2 linked regions of the Bombiscardovia apis genome follow. The protein of the gene in region 2 interacts with the protein of the main gene of each other region in a pairwise test. Links are inferred from orthologs where the notes say so. Each region holds a gene or a part of one and is shown on either strand. Other genes may lie near its edges.

What was found.
Region 1: the proteins of R8377_RS03365 (region 2) and lpdA interact in binary tests that used the Escherichia coli proteins (3 or more experiments, as listed by UniProt). The link is inferred for Bombiscardovia apis from one-to-one orthologs.

Annotation. Positions count from the first base shown.
Region 1 is NZ_AP026800.1:1,240,235-1,256,805, reverse strand. What follows is about bases 42-3,009. They hold lpdA (dihydrolipoyl dehydrogenase), read right to left. Parts: upstream 2,287-3,009; coding sequence 796-2,286; downstream 42-795. Other genes in these bases: R8377_RS04960 (DUF3043 domain-containing protein), read right to left, coding at 2,327-2,947; R8377_RS04970 (DUF4191 domain-containing protein), read right to left, coding at 42-753. Also shown: more of R8377_RS04970, read right to left, coding at 22-41; R8377_RS04955 (dipeptidase), read left to right, coding at 3,025-4,398; R8377_RS04950 (ECF transporter S component), read left to right, coding at 4,633-5,298; R8377_RS04945 (ATP-binding cassette domain-containing protein), read left to right, coding at 5,304-7,811; R8377_RS04940 (superoxide dismutase), read right to left, coding at 7,945-8,565; R8377_RS04935 (TrmH family RNA methyltransferase), read left to right, coding at 8,851-9,744; pheS (phenylalanine--tRNA ligase subunit alpha), read left to right, coding at 9,810-10,874; pheT (phenylalanine--tRNA ligase subunit beta), read left to right, coding at 10,887-13,481; R8377_RS04920 (hypothetical protein), read right to left, coding at 13,572-13,745; R8377_RS04915 (hypothetical protein), read left to right, coding at 13,745-14,215; R8377_RS04910 (arginine repressor), read left to right, coding at 14,343-14,915; tyrS (tyrosine--tRNA ligase), read left to right, coding at 14,997-16,316; R8377_RS04900 (helicase), read left to right, coding at 16,412-16,571. UniProt on the Escherichia coli protein: Lipoamide dehydrogenase is a component of the glycine cleavage system as well as of the alpha-ketoacid dehydrogenase complexes.
Region 2 is NZ_AP026800.1:884,279-896,563, forward strand. The notes cover bases 3,287-6,455. They hold R8377_RS03365 (UvrD-helicase domain-containing protein), read left to right. Parts: upstream 3,287-3,609; coding sequence 3,610-6,255; downstream 6,256-6,455. Other genes in these bases: R8377_RS03360 (hypothetical protein), read left to right, coding at 3,287-3,445; R8377_RS03370 (CAP domain-containing protein), read right to left, coding at 6,357-6,455. Outside these bases: R8377_RS03345 (aminotransferase class I/II-fold pyridoxal phosphate-dependent enzyme), read left to right, coding at 1-691; R8377_RS03350 (PTS sugar transporter subunit IIC), read left to right, coding at 1,142-2,254; R8377_RS03355 (xanthine phosphoribosyltransferase), read right to left, coding at 2,368-2,955; more of R8377_RS03360, read left to right, coding at 3,218-3,286; more of R8377_RS03370, read right to left, coding at 6,456-7,745; R8377_RS03375 (nucleobase:cation symporter-2 family protein), read right to left, coding at 7,883-9,190; R8377_RS03380 (MFS transporter), read right to left, coding at 9,760-11,055; R8377_RS03385 (TetR/AcrR family transcriptional regulator), read right to left, coding at 11,190-11,987. UniProt on the Escherichia coli protein: A helicase with DNA-dependent ATPase activity. Unwinds DNA duplexes with 3'-5' polarity. Translocates on single-stranded DNA with 3'-5' polarity. Initiates unwinding more efficiently from a nicked substrate than double-stranded DNA.

The sequences.
Region 1 (16,571 bases), 370 kb from region 2 along the record:
CTTGCAGCTCAGAATGACTGTTTACTTACCTCGCAAAGCTCGGCGAGACATGTGAGCCTTGGTGGGGTCAATACCCTTGGGCATGTTTAGAGCATTCTGCCGCATTTGCAAGGTATTCAAACGGCCCTTGAGCTGGTCCAGCTCTGTAGGGGTGAGCTTGACCTTCTTACGAATTACCGTCTTTTGCAACTTCTCCAGTGGTACTTGGTTGTCTCCGTGACCCACGCTGATTTTGTAGAGAGGAATAGCAGAGCCGCGAGTAATGCGGTTAATCTCTTCTTCTTGGCGAACCATTGCCTTCATCACGCGCCCATAATCGCCTTCGCCAATCAAGAAAATCCCCGAGCGACCAGTTCCGCGCCAAATGGCGTCCTTGGTCTTTGGGTCAATCCAAACCGGTTCTTGGGGGAAGGTGAATCCAGCCTTGGAAATATTAGACAAGACTGCGGCACTAGCTCCTGGCCGTCCGTCCATCTTTCGGTAACCTACCGAGTCTGAGCGCCGAGTCAGGGTCATCATAGCCAGCAAAACGCCCACCATAATGCCCAAAACGACAATCATAATCCAAGAGAGCCAGCCGAACTTAAAGACGAATCCGCACACGATGGCTACGATGATGGGCACGAAGAAGGCACCAGCAATCAGCCAGGGCAGCATCTTGTCTTCTGAGTAAGTGAAGGAAAAAATCTGCTTGAGCTGTGAGAGTGTGCTCGACTTTTTCTTCTTCTTAACCTTCTTGCTTTCTTCAGCCATGCCTATCCTTTACCGTATTGGCGTTGTATCCAGTTGACTAGTTTAGCGCATATGCAGCGGGCGACCATCTGCTTTGAGCAGGGCCTCTCCCAAGCTTTCGCTAAAAGTGGGGTGGGGGTGAATGAGTCTGGCCGCCTGACTCACGGGTATACGGTTGCCCACAATTTGCTCAGCCTCAGCTATGAGTTCAGCGGCTTCGGGTGCTACTAAGTGCACGCCCACTACTATGCGTTCGCCTGGTTTGCTGTGCTCGCAAGCGGTAACCACGCTCAATGAACCGCCACTGCCGCTCATACGCATACGAGCGTTGGCTAGCATGGGGTAAGGGGTTTCTTCTACTTGAGTCAAGTCTTCTTGGGCTTGGGCCTGCTGACGGGTGTATCCCACGCAAGCGGCCTGCGGGGTAGAGAAAACCACCTGTGGTATGGTTTCTTCCTTGACAGGAGAGGGTTTGAGCCCAGCTATGCTTTCGGCGATGACCATGCCCTGTTCGAAGGCGCGATGGGCAAAGTGGTAGCCGGGTGTGATGTCTCCCAAGGCCCAAATGTCCTTGACACTAGTGCGGCCCCAAGGGTCGGTCACTAGCAGGTTGTGGTCGTCGGTGTCGATTCCAACTTGTTTAAACCAATCACTATCAGTATTGGGGGTGCGGCCTATAGCAACGAGCACTTTGTCGGCGCTGATAGATTCGCTGGTCTGCCCGGTTTCATCATCGAGAGAGCTATACGACACGCTGAGCTTGCCCTGACTTCCCTCTACCTTAGTGCACTGCGAACCGGTAATGACTCGAATGCCTTGTTTTTTTAGCTCTCGGGTCAGGGTAACTCCGGTCCTGCGATCCCAACCAGAGAGCACCCTATCCTTGCGGATAATGAGCGTTACTTGACTGCCAGCTGCCTGCCAGATGGAAGCGAACTCTACGGCCACAGCCCCGGCTCCAATAATGACGGGGTGCTGGGGGAACCTTTCCAAGGTGAGCGCTCGGTCGGAGTCGATAATGTCGTCTGAAAATGCCAGATTGGGCAAGGCCATAGAGCGGGCACCGGTGGCGATGACGATATTGCGGGCGTGCAGTTTGCGACTGCTGCCATCGCTGCCAGTCACTTCCACTAGGCCATCTTGGGCGATGCGGCCTTCGCCATGAATAAGTCTGACTTTGCGCTGCTGCAAGAGGTCAGATAAACCGCCGGTCATAGCGTCGACACTTGCCTGGCGGAAGGCTCCTAGCTTGGCGAAGTCAATTCCGTCGAAGCTGCTTTGAATTCCTAATTCGCGAGCGTGGGCCGAGGCTGTGATGGTCGAAGTTGCAGTCATGAGGGCTTTAGTGGGAATGCAGCCGCGGTTGAGGCATGTGCCGCCCACTACTGAATCACGTTCGACAAGAGCTACGCGTGCGCCCAGCTGAGCCGAGCGTAAGGCTGTGGAATAGCCGCCGGGGCCAGAACCAATAATGACCAAGTCGAAGCTATCTGCCTCAACTTGGTCATTAAAAGAATGCTTACCTGCTTGCTGCTCCGTCTTGCTCGTATCCATACCTTCTATAGTAGAGACAAGGCCGGGCAAAAGCGAGAGTTTATTCAGGCCAATGGCCTCGTTTGGGGTATTTGGGCTTAGGAATACGCCAACGGCGCATCTGCCAAGCACGCATCCAAGCGTAGGAAGCCGAACGGGAACCGCGAGCTACAGCGCGCTCGCCGTACTTCTCGATAAGTTTCTTCTTGAGCTTGAACCACATGAAGGCTAAATCAATCACTACGGCAATGGCGTAAGCGTAAATAAAAATCGTAGCTGCGAGATACAGAGGCTGTGAGAAGAAAGCTGCAATCAAAGTAAAGACGAAGAACACCAAGATTACTGGCATGGTGAGCTCAGAGATGCCGAAGCGGGCATCAACGTAGTCACGAATGTAAATACGCCAAGGTAAGCGCTCAGCCTTGGGCATGTTCGTAATGTCGCCGGTGCGCATAGCTTCATATTGCGCGTCTTCCTTAGCACGCATACGCTCTTTTGCGGCCTTACGACTAGCTTTGCGATCCTTAGGAACCAAAGGGCGCAAGTTCTTTTCTTCGGCCTGCTTACGTTTGGGAGTTGGACGTCCCTTACCCTCGCCGTTGCTCTCTTGGCTTGGAGTAGTGGCGCTGGCTTGGGTGTCTGATTCGTCAGAATTCTTGCCCTTAAATAGCTTCCATGTCATGCGAACAGATTACGGTGACACCTAGACGCACGCGGGCGCAAAGGGCCACGCAAGGCGGTCTTGATAAGGAGGCAAACATGGCAGAGGTAACCGCTCAAAGTATCCGTTCGCGGGTCCAGCACGACTGGGATCGTGTAGTTGCATTGTTGAGCCAAAAAGTGGCTCTACATTCCGTTTCTGCCGAGGGTATCACCGGCGATCACATGAAGCGTTCGGCCCAATTTGTGGCCGATGAGCTGAAAAAGGTGGGCGTTGATGCTCGCGTAGTTCAGTCCAGCAATCCTGACGGTACGCCGGGTGCTTACGAGGTAGTTGGTACCAAGATGGTAGATCCATCTGCGCCCACCGTTTTGCTTTATGCGCACCACGATGTGCAACCCGCTCCCAACAACGGACAGTGGGAGAGCGACCCCTTCACCGCGACGCAAAAGGACGGACGTCTTTACGGGCGCGGTGTAGCAGACGATGGCGGCGGTATTGCTATTCATTCGGGCGCTTTGGCTGCCTTGGGCGAAGATCTCAACGTTAACATTAAGGTCTTTATCGAGGGTGAAGAAGAGATGGGGTCACCTTCGTTTATTCCCTTCATTGAAGCCCACCGCGAAGAGTTCGCCTCCGACGTTATTATCGTGGCCGATTCGGGCAATTGGGCCTGGGATGTGCCCAGCCTCACCACTTCTCTGCGCGGCAATCTCGATGTTGATGTGAGTGTAAAGGTCTTGGAACACCCGGTGCATTCTGGCCAATTTGGCGGCCCGATTCTAGATGCTAATACGCTCGCTGCAATGTTGATTGCTTCCATGTACGACGAGCAGGGTGATTTGGCTGTGCCCGGCGTCAAGGCCGACAAGCCCATCGGCGGTTTGCAACGGGATTTGGAAGAGACTCAGGTGCGCGCTGATGCTGGAATCGTTGACTCTTACCGTTTAGCTGGTACCGGTTCCTTGGCTGAGCGCATGTGGACCAAGCCTTCCGCTTCCATCATTGGTTTTGACGCTCACCCGGTAGAGGGCTCCTTCAATGTGATTGCCGATACCTCGCGCTTCCGTATCTCCTTGCGTACGGCCCCCACGCAAGAGCCCGGTGAAGCCCAGCAAGCTCTCATTGACTTCTTGGTTTCCCATGCTCCCTTCGGCGCTCAGGTGAGCGTTGAGCCCATTGATACGGGCATGGGTTGGGCTATGGATGCCAGTTCTGATGCCGTACAAGACGCTGAGGCTGCGATGGAAGAGGCTTTCGGTGTGGCTCCAGTCAACAAGGGTGAAGGCGGCTCAATCCCCTTCATTCCCGAACTTAAGCGCATCTTCCCAGATGCTCAAGTGCTCGTGACTGGCCCCGAGGATCCTCAGACCAACGCTCACAGCCCCAACGAGTCGATTTCTTTGAAAGGCTTGGAACACAATATTGTGACTGAAGCTCTTCTGCTCGATAAGTTGGCGCAATCTAAGTAATACAAGTGGCTACTGCCGCGAGGGTGAGTTAAGACTAGGGCTTCACCTAGGATGGAAATTGACACGGGGGCTGCGTGCTTCAAGGTGAAACTTGGGGCGCGCGGCTGAGATGAGGCCAAGCCTCAACCGGACGAACGTATACCGGGTAATGCCGGCGCACGGATGTTAACTTCCCGTGCCTTATTGCAAGTGTGCAGCTGGATGGTCCAGCGCGCGATGACGAAAGGCACAATAATGGCGCAACAGTATGCTCCAAATAGTCAATCAACTCCCAAGCAAAGTAGCATTCGGCCCCATAGATTCCGCTGGCGAGTAGCAGATATTGCTGTCGCTTCAGTTATCGGAGTGGCCTCAGCTCTTATATACTGGCTCATTGCCCTAGTTTCTGCAGCTCCTTGGCCAATTTTAGAGGCCATAATCCCGGGTTTGGGTGGACTCTTTAATGGTTTTTGGCTCTTCGCGGGCCCTCTGGCTCTGGTTATCGTGCGTAAGCCCGGCGCTGGTGTATACGCAGAAGTGGTTGCGGCCGTTTTAGAATCTCTCTGGGGCAGCCAGTGGGTGCCAGTCGAGACTTTCCTGATTGGTCTCTTACAAGGCGCGATGGCCGAAGCGGCCTTCCTTATATACGCTTATCGCAAGTGGAATCTTGGAACTACCGTGCTTTCCGGTGTGCTCTCTGGCATCGGCTGCTGGCTCTACAGCTTTTTCACTCATCTACAGGCCATCAATCTTGTAGGTCCGTACGGTGTTTTCTATGTGATTGCAACGATTATTTCTGGTGCTGTTATAGCCGGTGCCTTGGTCTGGTATCTCTATCTTGCAATTGCAAAAACTGGAGCCTTAGACCACTTTGAATCGGGCCGTATAGCCCGTGCTGCTGCTGGCGCAAAGGTAGTGTGAAGCCGGTGAATCAAGCATCTTCTTTGGGGCAGCCTGCTTCCTTAGATTTTCAAGGCTGGGGCTACCAGCATGCTTCACGAGATTACTACGCAGTCCATGATTTGGATCTGAGCATACCTGCTGGCCAGCGGGTCTTGCTTTTAGGAGCTTCTGGTATTGGTAAATCGACCCTCTTGCAGGGAGCAGCTGGCTTACTGGGGGCGAGTGAGGGCGAATCTGCTTCAGCGAGTGAAGGGTTCGACGGCGGCTCTGCTTCCAGCGTGGAAGATGCAGACGGCGGGCTGACTCAGGGGCGCATTCTGGTCGGTGGGCAGCCAGTTGACCAGTCGCTGGGACAAGTGGGATTAGTTCTACAAGATCCAGATGCTCAAGCCATCTTCCAAAGGGTTGGCGATAACGTTGCTTTTGGGCCCGAAAATATGGACCTGCCCCGTGAGCTGATTTGGCAGCGGGTGGAGGAAAGTATGGCAGCTGTAGGTTTGAGTGACCTGCAGCTGCATAGGTCGGTTACGCATTTGAGCGGTGGTCAGATGCAAAGACTGGCCCTAGCTGGTGCCTTAGCGATGCGACCGGGCGTGCTTTTACTCGACGAACCTACGGCCAATCTTGACCCTAGGGGAGTGGAGCAAATCGTGGGCGCTGTCAAAGACGTGCTTGATGAGCAGGGCTCAACGCTGGTGCTCGTCGAGCACAGGGCTCAGCCTTGGATTGACTTGATTGAGCGCGTTGTAGTCCTCGGCTTAGGTGATGAGCAGCCCAACGGTTTGCGCAAGACGCTTGTCGTAGCTGATGGCACTCCCGAACAAGTCTTTACTCATTCCCAGATTGATTTCGCGGCTTTAGGTATTTGGGTACCTGACCGCTACTCTGGCAGCAGTAAGCAAGTTGAGCCTATCAAGCTCGAACCCGAGCCCAACTATTCAGCTGCTTGTGGCTATGGGCCTGCGGTGCTTTCGGCTCGTAATGTTGCTATCGGACGAGCAGGGAAGGCCATTGCCCAGGGCGTTAACCTTGATTTTCACGCCGGGCAAATTACCGCTCTGGTGGGAGACAACGGTGCTGGTAAGTCAACGCTCTCTCTCACACTCGCCGGTCTCTTAGAGCCACTGGCAGGGCAGGTGGAAGCTTCTGAGGCTTTGCGTGGCAGCGGCTCTGGGGCTGCGCAGTCGAGCAACCCCTTCGAGTGGAATTCCAAGATTTTAGCCAGTCGCATCTCCTATGTGTTCCAAAATCCTGAGCACCAGTTCGCGCGCGGCTCTGTATTGGAAGAGGTCATGCTTGCCCCCTTGCGAACGGGAATGGAGGAAGTGCAGGCCGAGGAACGTGCTCGGGCCCTACTCAAGCGATTCAACCTGCTTCAATATGCTCAGGCTAATCCCTATACGCTTTCTGGCGGTGAAAAGCGACGACTAACTGTGGCCTCGGCCTTAGCAGCAGCGCCCAAAGTACTCATCCTAGACGAGCCCACTTTCGGTCAGGACCGGCTGACTTGGACCAGCATGGCACAGCTGATAGCCGGACTGCGTGGCGATGGTATTTGCGTGATTGTGGTTACTCATGACCGTCAGTTGGTTCATGTCCTAGGGGCGCGTGTGGTAGAACTCACGCCGCAAGGTTCCTCTGGCAGCTGGGATATGCCAAGGCAGGCACCGGGAAACACTGAACAACCGCTTGCAGATTCTTCTACAAGCGCTGAGTCTCATATACCAGTTCAAGCCATGAACCTGCGAGTGGAAGAACAGCGGCAAGCCAGTCGCTCGGCTTATCTCGCCTCAATCAATCCCTCATATCGGTTGATTGGTGCTTTCGTTTTGGCCCTGCCCCTCTTCTTTAGTTTGGATTGGCTTTCGGCATTAACAGCGCTCGGCATCGAAGTGGTGTTGCTGATGGCAGCAGGCTTTTCTCCTTGGCGGATTGTGCGCTCTACTTGGCCGCTGTTCCTTGGAGCTCCGGGCTCTGCCATTGCGGTCTTGCTCTATGGCAAATCGGGTGGCGCGGTGCTCTGGCAGTGGGGGCTGATGCATGTGACTGAGCGCTCAGCTGTGCTTGCAGGAGCCACAGCCTTGCGTATTCTCGCCATTGGTATTCCCGCTATCATCATGATGCTCGGTATCGATGCTACGGATTTAGCAGATTCCTTCAGCCAGGTGCTCCACCTACCAGATCGCTTCGTCTACGGCGGTTTAGCAGGTATGCGCCTGTTCTCAGTTCTGCAAGATGACTGGTCAGCACTCACTGCCTCCCGGCGCTCGCGAGGTTTGGGGGATGAGAGCAAGGTCAAAGCCTTCTTACCACAGGCATTTGCTCTACTGGTGCTCTCTATCCGGCGCTCAACCATGCTGGCCGAAGCTATGGAAGCCCGCGGCTTTGGTGGGCTAAGTCCACGATCGCACGCCCGTGTTTCGCAGGTGAGAGCCCGAGATTACTGCTTCCTTGCCATCTGCCTAGCCGTTCCCCTAGTGGCCTTGAGCGTTGCCTGGTGGTCTGGTACTTTTTCCTTCTTTGGCAATTAGGGCATAACTCAGGAGCCCCTCCTACTGAAAAAAGACAGAAAAGCCGCTCGATGCTTTGCGATATGCATCGAGCGGCTTTCTTGCATAAGCGCTGTAGCCAAGCAAAAACTTGATTACAACGACAAAGAAGTGCTTACTTTACCAAAATGGTGTTCAGGTTGCGTACCTCGTCGAAGCGCTTGGAAGCATCTTCCCAGTTGACGATGTTCCACCAGGCCTTCACGTAGTCGGCGCGCACGTTCTGGTAATCCAGATAGTAGGCGTGCTCCCAAAGATCGAGCATAACCAGCGGGAAGATAGTGACAGGCAGGTTGCCCTGGTGATCGTACATTTGCAAGGTTACCAGGCGCTCGCCCAAGGCATCCCAAGCGAGTACGGCCCAGCCGGAGCCCTGAATGCCTGCGCACATGGATTCGAAGTAGGTCTGGAAGCCTTGGAAACTGCCGAACTGCTCTTCAATAGCGGCCTTGAGTTCGCCTGTGGGCTCTTCGTCTTGAGCCGGAGCCATGTTCTTCCAGAAGATGGTGTGGTTCTTGTGACCGGCCAAGTTGAAGGCCAGGTTCTTTTCGAGCATATTGGACTGGGCCACGTTGCCGGACTCAGCTGCATCGTGAATTTGCTCCAGGGCCTGGTTGGCTCCGTTCACGTAAGCCTGATGGTGCTTATCGTGGTGGAGTTCCATAATCTTACCGGAGATAAATGGCTCGAGAGCCGAATAATCATAGGGCAGGTCAGGCAAAGTATAAACAGGCATGACGCCTCCTTCTTGTATGAAATGCCGCCGTGTGAGCGCCTTCGCTCGGCGCGCAAGGGCACAGCATGTCTGCGTTACGCAAGTCGACTTGGCTTGTACTTTAAGCCTAGTCCTTGCCCAGCCCCCTGCCAAGGCGAAGGGGCCGCTTCTTTTCGTGAGATATCACACACTCACCGCTTGCTCCATCTGCTTGTTCGTTGAGCGCTGGCCTTGTGTAAGTAAGGTTGTGCCGGTCAGTTTCCCTCTGCGTTTTGCTTGGCTTGGCTGCTCACTAGAGTGGAAGCTATGCCTGAATACCGTGAAATTATAGACAATCCTCGCTCTGAGCGTATTCGCCGAATTGCTGAACTCAGTGAGCGCCGTCGCCGCCAACGCTACGGGCGTTTTATGATTGAAGGACCGCAGTGTGTGCGCGAAGCCGTAGCCTGCCAGCCTCAGTGCCTGCTCGACATTTACGTGGAGGTCGAGCCGGATGCGGGAATGAAACCTGTTTCGACCGCAGCAGCCCAGATTCGCAACTCTGCTCTTAAAGCAGCGCCCCGGGCCTACATTCACTACGTCAGCTCCCGCACTATGCAAGCCATCAGCAAGGATGCACAGGGGATTGTTGCCGTAGGTAGGTTAGAAGATTTGCAAGTGCAGGCCAATAGTTTGTTGTTGCCGCAGGATCAGACTGGACAGGCAGAATCTGTGCAGGTTGCAGCCCTGTGGCAGGTTCGCGACCCGGGCAATGAGGGTACGATTATCCGCACGGCCGATGCTGCAGGTTTGCAAGCCTTACTTTTGGTAGATGACTGCGTTGACCCCTTTAGCCCCAAAGTCCTGCGGGCTACTGCCGGTTCTATCTTCCATATCCCAGTTGTTCAGGTCTCCACCGATGAGTTCTTCACTTGGGTGCAGACTAGGCAGCTTCCGGTAGTAGCTGCAGATGTGTATGGCACCAGTGACCGCGTTCCGGTGAGTTTGCCTGATATGTTGGCCCAAAGTAAAGAAGCAGCATCTGGGCTAGCCCTGCTCTTTGGCAACGAAGCTCGCGGGCTGCCTACTGCTCTGTTGGAACGCAGCGACAGCATCGTTTCCATTCCCATATACGGCAAGGCTGAATCGCTCAACTTAGCGATGTCGGCAGCGGTCCTCCTATATTCCCTGGCTATGTCGAGTCGTCTTGGGAGAATGTGAAGACAGCGAAAAGACTGGTAGATAGCAGTTTTTGCGGGTTCGCGCTCGCGTAGAAAGGGCTCAAATTGGCAGATGCGCAATTCGATCCAGCGGCAGTCACCGACGAGGTCGCCGAGGGTATTGAGAAAATTCGCAACGCTTCCACTCTGGAGGAGTTGAAGGCCCTGAAGGCGCAATTTGCGGGTGCCGAATCTGCAATGGGCCAAGCCAGTCGCGCCATTGGCTCGCTGCCTCCCGAAGCTAAAAAGGGTGCTGGCCAGCTTATGGGCAAGCTCAAGGCTGATTTCGGCCGAGCATATGGCCTCAAAGAGAACGTGCTGCAAGCTCAAGCCGAACAGAGCAAGTTGGCAGCCGAGCAGGTCGACATGACTCTGCCCATTGAGCGTCGCCCGCTCGGCGCTCGACACCCCCTGGCTAAGCTGATGGAAGACGTTGAGGATTTCTTTGTCTCAATGGGTTGGCAGATTTCATCTGGGCCTGAAGTTGAAAGTGAATGGTATAACTTCGACGCGCTCAATCTTAGCCCGGACCACCCTGCTCGACAGATGCAGGACACCTTCTACGTTAAGGGCAATCAAACCAAGGATGCTGCCGGTTTTGTGGGGTCCAATTTGGTGATGCGAACGCAGACTTCGACAGATCAGGTGCGCGGTCTCATAAATCGTGGTGTGCCACTCTATATTGCCAGTCCAGGACGCGTTTTTCGTACCGATGAGCTCGATGCTACACACACGCCTGTCTTCCACCAGTGTGAGGCAATTGCCGTAGATAAAGGTCTGACTATGGCCGACTTGAAGGGTGTACTCGATAAGTTGGCTGTCGCTATGTTTGGCGAAGGTGCTCGTACCCGTTTGCGTCCTTCTTACTTCCCTTTCACTGAGCCTTCTGCTGAAATGGACTTGTGGTTCCCTGATAAGAAGGGTGGCCCCGGCTGGATCGAGTGGGGCGGCTGCGGTATGGTCAATCCCAACGTGCTGCGGGCTGCAGATATTGATCCGGAAATATACTCCGGCTTTGCTTTTGGTGTGGGCATGGAGCGTACCTTGCTCTTGCGCCACGATATTAACGATATGCACGACCTGGTAGAGGGCGACGTGCGCTTCAGCGACCAGTTTGTGATGGGGGAGTGATCAGCGATGCCGATGGTAGACATTGATTGGCTCAAGGAGCACGTTCAGGTACCAGCTGAGTTGTCATACGAGCAGCTGGCTCAAGATTTGGTTCAGGTTGGTCTGGAAGAGGAAGAGATTCACCGCTCCTCAGTTACCGGCCCTATCGTGGTGGGCTACGTAGTTGACGCTACGCCAGAACCGCAGAAGAATGGCAAGGTCATTAACTGGTGCCATGTTGACGTGGGTGAGCAATACAATGCCGTAGACGATGAGGGCCATAAGGTTCCTCGTGGTATCGTCTGCGGAGCTCCCAACATGGCGGCCGGCGAAAAAGTGGTTGTCACTTTGCCTGGCGCTGTTCTGCCCGGAGATTTCAAGATTGAACCGCGCAAGACTTACGGACATATCTCAGATGGTATGTGTGCTTCTGAGCGTGAGCTAGGCCTCGGTTCTGACCACAACGGCATTATCCTCCTTCGCCAGTATGGGTTCACCCCAAAAGAATATGAAGCGTTGAAGCCCGGCGACGATGCGATGGAATTGTTGCATCTCGACAATCCTCTCTTGGAAATTAACATCACTCCAGACCGTGGATATGCCCTGTCCTATCGCGGTGTGGCCCGTGAATTCCATCATTCGACTGGTGCTAGCTACCAAGACCCAGTCGAAAGCCTCAACGCTAAGATTGACGCTAAGGTTGACGCGAGCCAAGCTCCCGTGCAGGTTGAGATTGACGACCGTAATCCCATCTACGGCCAGGTGGGTTGCGACCGCTACTATCTGCGTGCAGTGCGAGGATACAATGCTGCTAGCGCTACCCCTAATTGGATGCGTCGCAGGCTTATCCGCGCCGGCATGCGCTCGCTTTCTCTGGCTGTTGACGTCACTAACTATGTCATGCTCGACTTGGGGCAGCCCTTACATGCCTACGATTTGGACAAGATTGAAGGCCCAATTGTGGTACGCCGAGCTCAAGAGGGTGAGCACCTGACTACCCTCGATGGCAAAGAGCGTGAGCTGAGTCCTGAGGACTTACTGATTACCGATTCGCCTGAGGGCAAGCGCGGCTCTCGTGTGCTTGGTATAGCGGGCGTGATGGGCGGTCTCTACGGCGAAGTTACCGACGAGACTACTAACATTTTGATTGAGGCTGCTCACTTCGACACCGTTTCCATTGCACGCTCGGCACGCAGGCACAAATTGCCCTCTGAGGCTTCTCGTCGCTTTGAACGCGGCGTTGACTACGCCATACAGCCGGCAGCTGCTCAAATGGCAGTCGATTTGCTAACTCAGTATGGCCAGGCTCAAGCCGATTCGGTGGCAATTGATATTGATAGCACCCAATCGCCGGCTGCAATCGATTTCCCTGTGAGCACTGTAAAGCGTTTAGTAGATCTCGATACTGACCGAGACACCATCGTTGCCCTGCTCGAAGATATCGGATGCAGTGTCGAGTCTGTTAGCGAAAACGAACTCAGGGTCACTCCACCGAGCTGGCGGCCGGACTTAGTTCAGCCCTGCGATTTGGTCGAAGAAGTTGCTCGATTGGTGGGCTATGACCAGATTCCGGTCAACGTTCCTTCTCCTCACGTAGCAGGAGCGGTTGGATTAACTCCTGAGCAGAGTCGTCAGCGTTGGGTAGCCGATACCTTAGCTGAATACGGTCTCACCGAGGTGTTGAACTACCCGTTCGTGGGTGACGCTGATTTTAAGGTCTTCGACTACGACATTGACGAGATTAAGCCAGTCAGTGTTGAGCTAGCGAATCCTATGGCTGCTGACAGGCCTTACTTGCGCCGGGAATTACTCTTACCCTTGGCCAATACCGCTCAGCGAAATATCCGCCGAGGCAATGAAAATGTCCGTATTTTTGAGCTCGGGTCAATTTTCAAGAACGATCCAAATGCTCCAGCGATTCCAGCTCTCCCTGGTGGCCAGCGGCCGACCGACGAGCAGCTTGCTCAACTAGATGCAGGCCTGCCCGAGCAGAAGCTCCATGTGGCTGCCTTACTTTCGGGATTGGCCGTTGAAGATGGCTGGCTGGGAGATAAACGCGCTATTGACTGGTCTGATGCTGTTGAGAGCGTACGACGTGTCTTGGATCGTCTAGGGGCAACTTATGAGTTTCAACAGCCTGAGCCAGCGGCAGTTCCAGTCCAATGGCATCCGGGCCGCATGGCTCAAATCTTTATGGGGGGTTCACCGGTAGGCGTGGTTGGAGAACTTCATCCTCACATCGTGGATACCCTCGGCCTGCCCGAGCATACGGCAGCCTTCGAGCTCGATCTTGATGCTGTCTTTGACCACATCGACTTTAAGCCCTTGCAGGCAAAGGCCATTTCGACCTTCCCGCCGGTAAAACAGGATCTAGCGTTCACTGTTCCTGACTCAGTGAGTGCTGCCCAATTGACCGCAGCCATTGAGCAGGCCTGTGGGCCCATGCTTGAGACTATCGAGCTCTTCGATGTCTTTACCGGAGATCAGATAGGTGAGGGTGCTAAGTCATTAGCCTTCGCCGTGACTTTCCGAGCACCAGACCGCACACTTACTTCAGAGGACAGCGAGCACCTTCGCCAGGCGATTGTTGAACAGACCGCCTCGCTGGGAGCGCAACTACGAGCCTGACGGTATAGACTGGCCTCAGCAAGACAAAAGGAGCTACTACGGATACTCAGCAGAACAGACCAGCTGGCGATTACAACGCCGCACAAGGCTCTACTGAGCCCCAGCAACCGGCGTACGGGCAGCAAACGCAGCCCGAATACGGCGCGCTTTCCAACCAGTATCCAGGTTGGAATCCTTATGTTTTTGGTCAGCCAGAGCCTGAAGCTGCCCAGCCTCAAGAGGGGCAGTCGGCTTCGGTTCAGCCCAATCAGCCGGGTCAGCCAATGGTAATCCCTACGGGCTCTCAGCAGGTAAATGGGCAGAATCAGGGACAGGGCTACCAGCCTTACGCTCAGCCTGGAAATATGCAGCAGCCTCCCTTTCAGCAGGCCAGTAATCCGGGAGCAGCCAACAGGGGCAAGCATATTATCAATGGCATTGACCTTGACGACCCTCAGCAGAATCCTGCCTATGGTCACTGGGATCCTTACGCTGTGCTCTCGCTCATTATGGCCATTTGTTTCCCAATACCGCTGATTTCAGCCTTTATGGGTGCTATTGCTATCCACCGTACCCGCACCTTCCACATGAAAGGTTTCGGCTTAGCAGTGGCAGCAGTTGTTATTAACCTGCTCTACAGCTTGATGATTCTATGGATGGCAATGTCTGGCATATCTGTTGATGACCTCTACCAGCAAATGATGCAGGTCATGCCCAATACGGGCGGCACTGGAGGCGACCAGATAAGCGCATAGCTGTCTGGTGTAGCCCGAGCTTTTTGTAACTAGTGTTACTGGGGGAACTTGCGCAGCTTGACCGTTTGCGCAAGGCTGTCGAAATACGCCCGTAGACTGGGGAGCAGTTTACGTTAAGGAGAAGCCTATGCGACCTACGAATAAAGCCGCCCGGCTCGATGCCGTACGTCAAATAGTAAGACAGGGGATAGTGACTTCTCAGGGAGAACTAGCCCGCCTGCTATCCCTACAAGATATTGTCGTGACTCAGGCTACGCTCAGTCGTGATCTCGATGAGCTTCACGCAGCCAAGATGCGCTACCCAGACGGGGCGATCGGTTATTGGATACCCGATTCCGGCGATCAGAGCTTACTTGAAGTGGCGTCTTTAGCTATGACCAACGCCGCCGACTCCAGCAAGACTGACCAGTATTTGTCTCGCGTGCTGACGGGCTTGATTACTTCAGTGAAGCAAGCAAAGAATCTCTTAGTTGTGCGCACACCTTCTGGGGCGGCACAATACGCAGCAAGCGCGCTCGATCGTCAGCCAATAGTCGGTGTATTAGGCACCATTGCTGGCGACGATACCGTACTCGTCATTACCAGCGACGACGAAGAAGCAGCGGAGCGGGCTCAGTGGCTGATTAATATCACCTCCGGTGAGTCTTCTGCCAAGGCCCAGCATAAGCAAGAAAACGGTGCTAAAGCCGCTGCGAAATAGCGGTTTTGTGTCTGCCGTACCTGCGAGAATGAAGCCGTCGTATTAGATATATATTTGAATTCGATAGGGAGTAACTATCTTATGGCTAAGGTCACTGATTTCAAGGAAGCGGGCTTCGATTCGCTCTTTGACGAGCTCAAGTGGCGAGGGCTCATCGCGCAGTGCACCGATGAAGCTGAGCTCAACAAAAAACTGAGCGATCAAGAAGTTACCTACTACTGCGGTTTTGACCCTACAGCGCCTTCCCTCCATGTGGGAAACTTGGTGCAGCTGCTCAACATGCGTCACTTGCAGGCAGCCGGGCATCATCCTATCGCTTTGGTTGGTGGCGCTACTGGTCTGATTGGAGACCCCCGTCAGTCTGGCGAGCGCACCCTCAACCCTAAGGAGACGGTGGCAGCTTGGGCGGACCAGCTTCAAGCGCAAATTGGTCGTTTCTTAGCTACTGAAGGCGCTAACCCAGTGCGCTTTGTGAGCAACTACGAGTGGACCGGCTCCATGAGTGTCATCGACTTTTTGCGAGATATTGGCAAGAACTTCCGCATGGGCACCATGCTCGCTAAAGACACTGTGTCTCGCAGGCTGAATTCAGAAGAAGGCATCTCCTTTACCGAGTTCAGTTATCAGGTTTTGCAAGGTAACGATTTCCTAGAATTGTTTGACCGCTACGACTGCCAGCTTCAGCTGGGCGGCAGCGATCAGTGGGGCAACCTTACCAGCGGTTTAGACCTTATTCGTAAGGTGCGTGGTAAGGCTGTTCAGGTCATGACCAGCCCGCTCATTACCGATGCACAGGGCAAGAAGTTCGGCAAGTCAGAGGGCAATGCTGTCTGGCTGAACCCCACAATGTTCTCGCCTTACCGCTTCTACCAGTTCTGGTTTAACCAGCCCGATGACCAAGTCGTCAAGCTCTTAAAGACCTTCACCTTCCTCACTAAGACTGAGATTGAGCGTTTGGAAGAGGAAGTGAATGCCAATCCTGGTGCCCGCGAGGCTCAGCGAGTTCTGGCCTGGGAAGTCACATCTTACGTTCACGGAGACAAGGCTGCCCAAGGTGCTGTAGACGCAGCAGGTGCGCTCTTTGGGCGCGGCCAGCTCTCTGATTTAGATGCCGATGCGCTTGAGGGTGCCCTCCAAGGTTTGAAGATTGACGACAGCGAGGGCAACAAGAGCTTCGCTGCAGCAAAGGTCGGCGATAGGTTAGTTGATGCCGCGGTAGGGGCTGGTTTGTTTAGCTCGATTTCCGAGGCCCGCAAGACTATCAAGTCGGGCGGTGTCTATCTCAACAATGAGCGCGTGAGTGACCAGGACCAACTCCTGCAAGAAGCTGATTTCTTGAGCGGCCGTTTTGCTTTGGTGAGGCGAGGCAAGAAAGCCCTAGGCGCCCTCGAAAAGCAGTAAATGCCCATCTTTTGTACGAAAACTAATAACAGCATAGCGTTGTAACAGAGGTCTTGCGCACGAAGTGTAAGGCCTGAAGATTTGAGGATATTGATATGGCAGACGAAGCTAGGAACAACCGCGGACATGAAGGCGGCAACCACCGCGGTTCAGGTTATGGACATTCGGGTGGATCTCATCGCGGAAATCAAGGCCACGGCGGTTTTAAGGGCCGTGGTTCCCGAGGGGATCACTATGGTAACCGTGGTTCCGGCT
Region 2 (12,285 bases):
AGTAGTGCGCGAGCATCGAGACAGCGCGAAAGTGCTGGTGCTGAACTTTCCTGCCAACCCAACTGGCGTAACGTATTCGCGCTCGCAGCTGGAAGCTTTGGCACATGTAGCTCGCAAGTATGGGCTGTTCGTGCTCTCTGACGAAATTTATTCAGAACTCACTTACGAGGGCAGACACGTTTCTATGGGGCAGGTCTTGCCCGAGCAGACCGTAGTCTTAAACGGTGTCTCCAAATCTCACGCTATGACCGGTTGGCGCATTGGCATAGCGGCAGGGCCAGCTGAGATTATCAACGAAGTGGCCAAGGTCAGCGAGTTCACTATCACCTGCTCGACTACTGCGGCCCAATATGCGGCGCTAGAAGCTTTGAGTCAGGGGCAAAACGACGCTGCCCCAATGAAGGAAGCCTACCGCACACGCCGCGATTTCATGCTGGGAGCCCTGAGGGAAGCTGGTTTAGAAGTTACCAATCCACAGGGGGCCTTCTACCTGTTCGTAAAACTACCTGAGCGCATGAGCGATTCCTGGAAATTCGCTTATTCACTGGCTCAGGAAGCCAAGGTTGCTATTATTCCTGGTGCCAGCTTTGCGCAGGGCGGGGAAGGTTACTTCCGTATATCGTATGCCGCTTCGATGGAGGACTTGCAAGAGGCAGCCCGCCGCATTCAGTCATACATGGCAACGCATTGATAACTGGGTAGGGGAGAGGAGTCCCTATTCTTCAGTGTTAACAACGCACAGGTAATTAAGATGGAACATCTTGGTTCATTCTTGTTTATGGGGTCGGTTTGGCCGTTTCTCACTATGTGGACGTAAATGTTGACGCTGCTTGCCGATGGCATACTATAAGGCTCAAGCTATTTTCGAGAAGGAGGTTTTCGTGGCAATGTGGTTTACGCACAGTTTCAGGCGGTTACACGTCTTGCTGCTCAGGTCTAATCTGAAGCAGCAATGAACTGAGCGTCAACGGTTGCACAGATTAGACGAACATCTGGCTGTGCGGCCCCGCGGAGACATACTCAACTTCTCGCCCCCACAGTTTTCAGATTGTGGGGGCTTTCTGTACCGCAACCGGCTACTGAATCCCTGAATTGGTATAGAGGCTGTCCGCTTATGGCGGGCCGAGCGAAAGAACAATATATGAGCAGCACTGAATCTACGAGTACACCCATACCGCACACTGCAGTCCAACAGCCGGTAGTAGCTGTTGGGCTGAAAGCCAAGCTCTACGAAGCCACTATGAATATGCTAAACGGCTTGTCTATTGGCATTATCGTGGCTTTAATTCCCGGAGCCCTGCTCAACAGCTTGCTGAAATACTTAGTACCAGCTGTGCCGCAGATTCAGATCATTTTGACTATGACCGCAATAGCGCAAACCCTTTTGCCTGCCGTGAGTGCTGTATGCGTGGGTATGATGGCCAAATTTACACCCATTCAGACCACTTCGCTAGCATTAGCGGCAGCAATTGGCGCCGGTAATTACCACATGACCCCTAAGGGCATTAGCGTGGCAGGTCCGGGAGATGTGATCAACTTAGCGGTGACTATTGCCGTGGGATACGTTGTAATCCTGCTCTTAGGTGACCTCTTGAAGGCATACACCATCCTCCTGATACCAACTTTGGTTGTGCTCATTGCAGGAGGTGTGGGTCTGCTGACATACACCCCGGTCTCTGCCATCACCCGTTATATCGGTATCGGTATTCACTCCATGACAACTATTCAGCCCATACTCATGGGCACGCTCATGGGCGCTATCTTCGCTTTCATCATTGTGAGCCCTATTTCTTCTGTTGGTATTGCTGCGGCCATTTCTTTGACTGGAATCGGTGCGGGGTCGGCCAATCTTGGTATCGCGGCCGCTGGTTTTGCACTGGCTATTTACGGGCGCAAAGTCAACTCTTTGGGCACCTGTCTAGCACATTTCTTGGGCTCTCCTAAGGTGCAGATGGCTAATCTCTTCACTCGCCCCAAGCTGCTCTTACCGATTTTGATTAATGCAGCCATTATGGGCGGATTGGGAGCAGTTTTCCATGTACAAGCCACGCCTTCGACTGCCGGTTTCGGCTGCATCGGCTTGGTTGGACCCCTAGCTGCTTTGGAAGGCTACGGTAGCTTTAGTGTAGGCAACATTATCCTAATTTCAGTATTATTCGTGATTTTGCCGATAGTCTTGGGCTACGTGAGTGATTATATTTGTACTAAGTTCAAATTCCACAAGCCTCAGTATTACGTGCTTAACTATTCGTGACAACCAGCTGTCTTGATCTGAGTGAACTTCAGATCAAGACGGATATGACAAGAGGCTGTTTGATATCCAACGGTACCAAACAGCCTCTTTATATAACAGCTAGGGTAGTGCACTTACTGAGCTGAGGTGAACTCGATAGTTCCAGCTTCCGCATCCATGCTGTCTACGATGGCGAGAGACTGAATATCATATCCTTCTTCGCGTAGCTTCTTGCCGCCCTCTTGGAACCCCTTTTCTATAGCGATACCAATGCCTTCAATAACGACACCGGCATGGTGGCAGATGTCGATAAGACCATGCAAGGCGTTACCATTTGCCAAGAAGTCGTCAATCAGTAGCACATGCTCGCCCTCGTGGAGGAATCGCTTAGCAACGATAACAGGGTATTCACGCTGCTTGGTGAAAGAGTAAATACTAGCAACATACTGGTCGCCGTCTAGATTGATGGACTGCGTTTTCTTGGCGAACACGACGGGCACATTGCCGAAGTGGCGCGCCGCCATGCAGGCAATACCTATTCCAGAAGCTTCGATCGTGAGAATCTTATCAATATGACGATCAGCGAATAAACGGGCCCATTCAGTACCCATCTGGTCAAAGAGGTCTACGTCGCACTGGTGGTTCAAGAAGGCGTCAACCTTAAGCACATTGCCGGGCTTAACAGTGCCGTCTCGACGGATGCGATCCTCTAATTCCTTCATGGAAGTCCTTCTGATTGTGACCAATAGGAGCTGCACTAAGTTGATAGATCACTCAAAGAGCTAACTACCAATCGTGATGGGCTTAAGCATAGCCTTGCTCTTTGACTTCAACGGCAAACCCTGGAAAGGATGGAATTATTCCCGATTACGCGCGTAGGAGACAATAGTTTTTCTCCCGCATTTTTGGGTTTTGAGCGTTACTATAGAAGTGTCTCAATTGGTCACATGCCCAACGACATGTAACGACTATAAGGAGGACCAGATGAGTGTATTAGATAACGCCAAGGATGCCATGAAGTCGGCCGGGGAGAAGATTTCCGACGCTGCCGAGAATGTTAAGGACAAAATGTCTGACGCTGCTGAGAACGCCAAAGACAAGATGTCTGATGCGACCGACAAGGCTAAGGCAGATGCAAATGTTGGCAAAGCCAAGGTCGAGCAAAGTGCGACCGACGCTAAGAACAAAGCTAAGGAACAAATGAACAAGTAGTTCTTGTTTATTGTTTCGCCCCGGAAGGGTTCATCCTCTTCCGGGGCTTTTCTTTGCCGAGGGTGTGGCAATATGACCTTCGTATGTGCTACAAATGAAAGCCCGGCAGCTTTTACAAGCTACCACTTTGCTGACACCATTAAGCGCGTATTGAGGGGCTCGAAGTGTTTGAAGAAGCAGACATGATCCAACGCAGTGCGGACGACCTTCTGGCTGGTCTCAATCCCCAGCAGTCTCAGGCGGTGCAATATCGAGGCCCTGCCCTCCTTATTGGCGCAGGTGCAGGTTCAGGTAAGACTCGTGTGCTTACCCGCCGTATAGCGTGGATTCTGAGCCAGTTTGGAGCTTGGCCCAGCCAGGTGCTCGCCATTACTTTTACTAATAAGGCCGCTGCTGAAATGAGGGAGCGTCTAGGGCAGCTCATCGGCCCCGTTGCAGAGCGGATGTGGGTTTCAACCTTCCACTCGGCATGTGTGCGCATTCTACGCCGTGATGGCAAGGAAATCGGCCTCAAGTCGGGGTTCTCCATCTATGACTCGGGCGATTCTGAGCGTTTAATCAAACTCATTGGCAAAGATCTTAACGTCGATTTGAAGCGTTATACTCCGCGTAGCATCCTCTCGCACATCTCGGACTACAAAAATAACCTGCAAGGTTGGCAGGAACAACTCAAGACCTTTGCGCCCGATTACAAGCCAGGGCAGAGAGGGCAGCAAATTAGCTCACGCTTTGGCAATGAAGAAGAGCTCTATTCGGTCTTTTACGCTGAGTATGAGTACCGCTTGGGACAGGCGAACGCGGTAGATTTCGATGACTTAATCGTGCGTACCGTAGAGCTTTTGCGGCAATCTCCCTTGGTAGCCCAGTACTACCACCATAAGTTCCGCTATATTCTGGTCGACGAGTATCAGGACACCAACCACGCACAATACGTGCTCTTGCGCGAGCTGGCCGGAGCTGACAGTGCCGAAGAGCGAGCTAAAGCCCAAGAGGAGGCTCAAGCAGACAGGCCTGTAGCAGCTGGTAGGGAAGGTCAGGCTTGGATTACCGTTGTGGGTGATTCCGACCAGTCAATCTACGCCTTCCGCGGTGCAGATATTAGCAACATTCGCGACTTCGAGAAGGACTTTCCGGGCGCGAAAACCATCATGCTCGAGCAGAACTATCGTTCTACGCAAACCATTTTGGACGCAGCCAACGCGGTCATCTCGAAGAACACTTCGCGCACCCCTAAAAAGCTCTGGACAGCGCTAGGCAAGGGTGAGCCCATTGTGGGTTATGCTGCCGATAATGCTCAGCAAGAAGCCGCTTGGATTGGTACCGAGATTGCTCGTCTACGGGCCGAAGAAAGCATCCTCTATTCGGATATGGCTATTATGTATCGTGCCAATGCGCAATCACGAGCCTTAGAGGAAGCCCTCATTAACGCTGGCTTGCCCTACCAGTTGGTAGGTGGCACTAAATTCTACGAGCGTCGCGAAGTCAAAGATGCTCTGGCGTATTTGCATGCTATTGCCAACCCCGATGATGACGTTAACCTGCGCCGTATTCTCAATGTGCCCAAGCGTGGTTTAGGAGCTCGGGCTGAGGCGCTTATCAGCATGTACTCTGATGCTCACAATGCTAGCTTCTGGAGTGGGATTGAGCATTACGAGCAGATTGATGGTATTCCAACACTTACGGCTAAGAAGCTGGAGAGTTTCCGTACTCTCATGCATGAGCTGACGAATTTCGTGTCTGAACATGACAATAAGCCATCCGAAATAGTGGCTGAGGTACTCGATGCCTCTGGCATGCTGGCTGAACTGCGTAAGTCCACTGACCCGCAAGACGCATCCCGAGTCGAGAATCTTTCTCAGTTGCAGTCGGTAGCCGCTGAGTTTGAGCAGAAAACGCCTGATGCCACTCTTGCTGGATTCTTGGAGACTACGGCCCTCGTAGCCGATTCCGACCAGCTGCCGGGCATTAACGAAGAAAGCGGCAAGGTTACCTTGATGACTCTTCACACCGCGAAGGGCTTGGAGTATCCGGTGGTCTTCTTAACGGGTATGGAGCAGGGGACCTTCCCTCATTCACGATCCTTGGAAGACGAGGGTGAGTTGGAAGAAGAGCGTCGTCTAGCCTATGTGGGCATTACTCGTGCCAAGCAGCGCCTATATTTGACTCGTGCTACTGTGCGAGCTCAATGGGGCCAAGCTAATGAGATGCTAGCCAGCCAGTTCTTAGACGACGTTCCTGAGGATTTGATTGATTGGAAACGTCGCCAGTCCAGCGTTGAGCGCATGCAGAGCGGCTGGGGCTCAGGCGGAAGCGATGATGAATTCGGCAGCTTTGAAGACGATGAATTCGGTTCTTCATCTACCTTCGGATCTTCTCAATCTTATGGGCGTTCCAGTTCTTCGAGTTCCTCACGATCTTACGGGACGTCCTATGGGTCGTACGGCTCACGCTCAGGTTCTGCTTCAGGTTCTTCCTATGGTGGATCGTCAAGCTCGCGCCGCTACGGCAGCTCGTCTTCAAGTCGAGGTGGATACTCCAGCAGTTATGGCTCTAAGTCATCAAGCAAGAGCGGCCGAGTTACGACGAAGCGTACACAACCCACAAGGTCTGTGGTAGCTGCGCAGCCATCGGGATCCAAACTTAACATTGCAGACTTCCATCATGGAGATAAGGTCGCCCACGATCAGTATGGTTTGGGCACAGTAATCGACGTGCAAGACAAGGGCAATAACTCTGTCTTAACTGTGGACTTTGGCTCAGACGGTGTTAAACGGCTCATGCTGCGTGTAGCTCCGATCGAAAAGCTCTAAAAACTATGTAGCACTTACAGGGTGCAAGCGCATATAAGAAAAGGGCCGGGGACTGGTTGAACAGTCCCCGGCCCTTTTCTAGCTATAAGAGGCTAAAAGCCCTAACGTGCCTGACGGCGCAGAGTGAAAGCACCGGCTGCGATTAAGAACAAGCCCAAAGCCAAAGCTCCTACACCCAAGACGTTGCTTCCGGTCTTAGCCAACTGTCTACGAGCTGGATCAGCTGTGCTGGCAGAAGGAGAAGCTGTGTTGTTGGAAAGAGTCGAAGGGTCAGAAGCCCTAGGCCCGGTACCGGTCGAAGGATCGACAGGAGCTGCGGCAGAGCTGTTGCCTTCAGCAGGTGCCGTTGCGTTAGGATCGGCAGGGTTTACAGAACCCTTGCCATCTGTGCCAGGCATGATGCCGGCCTGAGCTGCGAGATCGTTGTAGGACTTCTGAGCTGCATCGACAGCCTGCTGAGCGGTAGCAATGTCGGCCTGAGGATTGGTCAGCCAAGTTTCGTATGCCGTAACATCTGCGAAGTAATCGCTGATAGGCTTGATACGAGAGCCTGCCCACACACCCTTAGTTGCCATAGCAGAATAAGTGTGTGCAGAAGAAGAATTCTCATTAGTAGAAAGCATGAAGCGAGCGTTGCTCACCGTGGCCTGAGGAGTCTTGTTGCTGGAACGTTTGAAGCCAGCTGCGGTTGGCAGTTCATCTTCGGTCATAGACGAGAAGTAGAAGGTCTGGCCGTGAGTATTGCCGCCGTAGGTGTTGGGGGAGTTGGTGCGCTGTGCGAAACCGGTGATGTCATAGCTGCCATTGACGATGTTGTCATAGTGACCATGGTTAGTGCCGCCATTTTGGAGGTCAACCTTCTCCTCGTCATACCAGCCGGTGAAAGGATCGGGATAGCTCCAAGACAGGTTTTCTGCAACCTCAAATTGCCTTGGGTGATCAACTTCGCCATTAGGCCAATTGGTTCCGATGGCTGCCCAATCAGTATCAGCCTGAGCCATGGCCATGAGGGTGTCGGAAACCTTGAGCTCACCCTTGCCTTCTGCCTTGCGTAGTTCATTGCACTTTTGCAGGTAGGTGAGTGTGGCCTTCATGTTAGCCATGCTAGTTGCGTCGTCGGCTTGGCCGAGCTTGATGGAGCTTGCGAGCTTGCCATTGACTGCGCTATCGGTCAATACGGAGTATGCGCCGGTTGCACCTACGTATTTGAAATATCCTGCGCTTCCTTGAGCTTGATACTCAGCAGTCTTAGTGCTGGCATCTTGCTTTTGCTTGAGGGTAGCCTTGGCAGCTTCCAGTACCTTGCTGGCAGTGTCAACCTGTGCTTGCAGATCACTGCTGGGAGTAGCGTCTGCGGCCAATGCGGGGGAGACGCAACCAATGAGAGTAGCACCGGCTACCGCGCTAGTGAGCCCTAGCTTGATAAAGCGCACAGACCAATTCCTGCCGTCTGCGTGCTTTGCGGCAGACCTCTGACTCTTGTAATTCATTCTTTTCCTTTCAGACAAAGCTGTCCTATGCACACGAGATGCATATAGCTTCCCCAGCTAGCTATAGATAAGTATAGCTGAGAGGCGTGCCAAACGTTGATATTGTGGATCGAAAAGTGTTGTGTGTCACATATCGGCTACGACTGGGAAGCTAGGAAATGTTCTTCGCTCGGAAGCACTAGGTTAGCAATGACGGCAACCACGAAGGACATAGCTATGCAATTGCTTGCGAAGATGGACTGGAAGAGGGCTGGGAAATTGGCAAAAATGTCGTGTACTTGAGTGAAACCAATGCCGACGGTGAGAGAGAGCGCTGCGATGGTGATGTTGCGCTGGGAGAAGCCTGCTTCCGCAATCATCTGGAAACCAGAGAGGATGATATTGCCGAACATCATGATGGTGCAGCCGCCTAGTACCGCTTGGGGCAGTGAATTAAAGATGGCGGCAATACCAGGCACGAACGAGGCTAATACGAGCAGGAGACCGCCGGAAAAGATGACCTTGCGATTGACCACCTTCGTCATGGCTACCAAGCCAATATTTTGTGCAAACGAAGTCAATGGCAAGCATCCGAACAGACCCGAGATGATGGAGATTGCGCCGTCTCCAGCAATAGCACCGCTCATTTCGCGATCTGTGGGCGTGCGGTCTAAGCCCACGCGGCACAGTGCTGTGGTGTCTCCAATTACTTCGACAGAGGACACTACATAGAGCAGGGCGAAGGAAATGATGGCACCAGCGTCGAACTCAGGTTTGAAGGGCATAGCGTGGGGTAGCGAGACGATTTGTAGATTGTGGAAGCTGGAAAAATCGACCATGTGCATAGCCAAGGCAAGCAGGTAGCCAACAACGAGGCCAAACAATACTGAAAGCTGCTTGGCAGTGCCGCGAGTAAGCAGTTGGAAGGCCAAGCATGCTACGAGTGAGACGCAGGCGAGGGTGAGATTTTGCCAAGAACCAAAGTCTTGAGCGCCAGCGCCACCGCCAAATGATTGGGCGCCAACAGAGAGCAGAGAGAAACCGATAGAGGTCACGACAATGGCCGAGACGATAGGAGGCACAAAACGGCGCCACCAGTTTGCGGTTAATCCCAAAATAAGCTCAACAAAACCACCGGCGATAACGGCTCCAACGACGACTCCATAGCCTTGATGAGACACGATCGCCACAGCGGCAGCCACGTACGTAAAAGAGATACCTGTGACCATGGGGAGCTTGCCACCTACGCGCCACAGGGGGTAGAGCTGGAGACAGGTGCCCAAGCCGGCTACGAGCAGGCCGTTCTGGATTACCAAGGCAGACTCTTCTGGGCTCATGTGAGCTGCCGCTGCTACTAAGAAAATTGGGGCGAGATTGGCTACAAACATAGCCATCACATGCTGGAGCCCAAAGGGTAAGCCCTTCCAAAACGAGATTTTGCCGTCCATGGAGCGTAGAGCGCTCATCGACGCGGCACCCGTGGCTTGATTATTCGTGGATGAAGAATCGGACTGGGCAGATGAAGCTGCTTGATCTGCAGATTGCTGGTTTTTATGCTGATTGACTTCCTGCTGTGGTGTAGTACTCACGCTTGCCTTCTTATGCTCTGAACTCTCTATGTACTGTGCGCTGGTGTGATGATTTGAGGGATTGGTCCGCTAGGAATTTTGGCGCAGCTAGGTGGCGTACACAGGGCCTCCTCTGGACGGGAAATCGGTACTAAGGAACAAGAGAAGGCCATGCATACTTACGCTGCATGGCCTTCTTGATATGAACGGGCGGGGAGTCTCGGAATTCATTGAACGATTGTGGGCACACTGCTCCCGCTGGATTGGCGTATGCGCGTCTGCGTGGCAAATATTGAAGCCGTAGCAGCGAATCACTACGCGAGGGCCAGTGTGCATGAGTCTTTCAACACTCCAAGCATTAGGATGAATAGAATCTGATGGAGATACTCAAGTGGTGTTGGCTTTCGAACGAGTGTCCGTAGTCCAGCTACCTAACAGACAGGTTACTACTGGCGGTAGTCATTGCCCTAGGACTTTGGACAGTCTTGCGTGTCTATGAAAGGTCGGGCATACAAAGTAGTGAGAGCCATAAGAATTGCTGCGGCGAGCATAATTGCTGGCATGGGTAAGTGGTCAATGAGCATCCCATATACAGCCTGGCCCAAGGGCATAGCGGCCATAGCCAGTGCCATTGTAGCGCCTATGACTTTCCCTACTAGCTGAGGCGGGGTCGAGCCTTGCTCATAAGCCAATATGGTGACGGAAATGCACTGTACGCAAGCCATCGCGCCGGCAGTAGCAAGGGTAAGTACCGCGTAAGTAGTTATGGTCGGGGCATGCATGAATAAGGCAAGGGCTGTTGGCAGAAGGCACAAGCTGCTCAAGCCTAGCAAATGCGGAATGTGAGATAAGGTGAACCATTTAGGCTTAAGACTTAAGAGAAGTGCACCTGCCAAACCGCCAGTGGAGATAGCGCCTTCGGTCAAGCCTTGCATTTGATTGCTCAGTCCTAGCAGATGAGTCACTATATAAGGCAACGATACGTTCAGTAGGGCGCAGAAAACGAGGTTGGCAACTGCGATAACAATATTTGCGGCCAATAGCAAGCGTTGAGACAGCAGGAACTTGCCAGCTTGGGCGAAATCGGCCGCGAAACTGGTGAATGGGTTCGACATTGGCGAATGCGTTGAAAGCTGCGGAATATGGATGAAACAGAAAATCCACAGCGACGAAATCAAACAAGCGCCGCAGGAGAGCAATACCACCGCCTTCAAGCCCGCAAAGCCCAGGAGCATGCCAGCAAATACCGGACCGATCATGTTGGTCAAAGAGTTTACTTGAGTGATGAGGGCCGTTGCTCGCTTGAGTCCTTCGCCGCTGGTGCGCTTTGGGTCGACCAAGCAAGGCACGGTAGCTTGAACGATAGGGCTATATAAAGCATGAAAACCGTAGGCCAGCATCATGGTCACTATCGTTATGAGCGTCATACTGCTAGCTGAATAGAAGAGCGCGTAAGAGAGTGCCGCACATGCGCTCGCGGCATCGAGTGCGGCCATAGCCTTGCGCTTGTCGAAGCGATCGGCAATTGCGCCGCCTACTGGTGTGAGAATAACCGACGGAATGAGAGCGAGAGCGGCAACTATTCCATAGAGCGATGCTGAACCGGTTGCATTGAGCAAGTGGAGGGGGAGCGCAAAGGTGAGCGTTACCTGACCGAGGGAAGAGAGAATCTCTGTGAGCAGCAGTGATACGAAAGCTGGGGTAAAGATAGAGGCGGCCGGGTGCTGTGAGGGTGTTGAAGTCATCGCTGTATGACCTTTCATGTGCGTGTGCTCGTTTGTGTTTACATATTTGATATATATACCGACGGTTGGTATGTAAAGCTGCTTATGCTTATCTCGTCCAATATGGCAGGGGATAAGTGGCTGAAGTTTTCCTTACTATAGAGGAGAGGGCTTTATTGGTTGTTGCGGTGGGTTGTACTGGGGCGTGTCTGCTTTGGCTGGGCTTCTTCTGATTGATTCGTGCTGCCATAGGAGGCCAACAAATCACTCAAGCCTCGATCTTCGATTGGTACGCCGAGAGCCCGCAAAATGGTGAAGTAGACATCCGCTCGTGCGTGTAATTCTTCGCTGTTGCCAGGCTGGAAGAGGGGGTATAGCCACATGTTGGACAGCAGCATTTGCACTTCGGCTACTTGCTGGGGGTGTTGTACCTGGAGTGAGCCGTCTTCGTTGCCGCGCTCAAGAATTGGGGCTATGACCTTGGGCGCAGCATCCAGTAGACCGGTAAATTGCATGCCAATGAGTTTGGGGTTGAGTCTGGGGTCGAAGGATGCAATCAGGGGAGCGATAGCTTCGAGTTCTGGTGCAACGACTTGGGTGCTGTGTATGTCTTGCATGCGCTCCAAGCCATTGTCACTTTCGTTTCTTGCTTCGATTTCTTCGCTTGCTTGTTCGCTTGGTTCGTCAGCGTTGCGCTGTCTGGAAGTGTGGCCAGCAACCAATTCTTGGAATTGTGCTTGCCACTTGCTCTGCCGATGAGGGCTGACCTTGGCAAACAGGCGGTTGACTACGGCTTCGAACAAATCTTCCTTTGAAGCAAAGTGGTGGTAGATAGCTCCCTTGCTCAAACCGCCCAGGTTGTTGATGATGTCTTGCATGCTGGTGTTGTCGTAGCCCTTGCTAAGAAAAAGCTCGGTGGCCACGTCGAGTATTGTTTGCACTGTCTCTTCTGGGTGTGCATTGCGAGCCATAGCGCTTCTCTTTTCTTTGTTATAACAGCTAGTTTAGGAGGTTATACCTACTGTTGGTATGTATACTACTGCCGATTGCAGGGGGAATGCAAACTGTTGGTATGTAATCTGAATCTCAGATGCGGATCTTCGTATCCAATCGTGTTTTTAAGTGAAGACGACGAATGGTCTAAGGCTTGTAGTTAAATAGCTCCTTGGTATCTGCATATTCGCAGTTGCCTATCTGGAGTCTCAGCCCATCAACGGGTCGGCGGCCTTAGGGTCGTTCGTGTGAAAGCACGGCCAAGCGTTGGAGAGG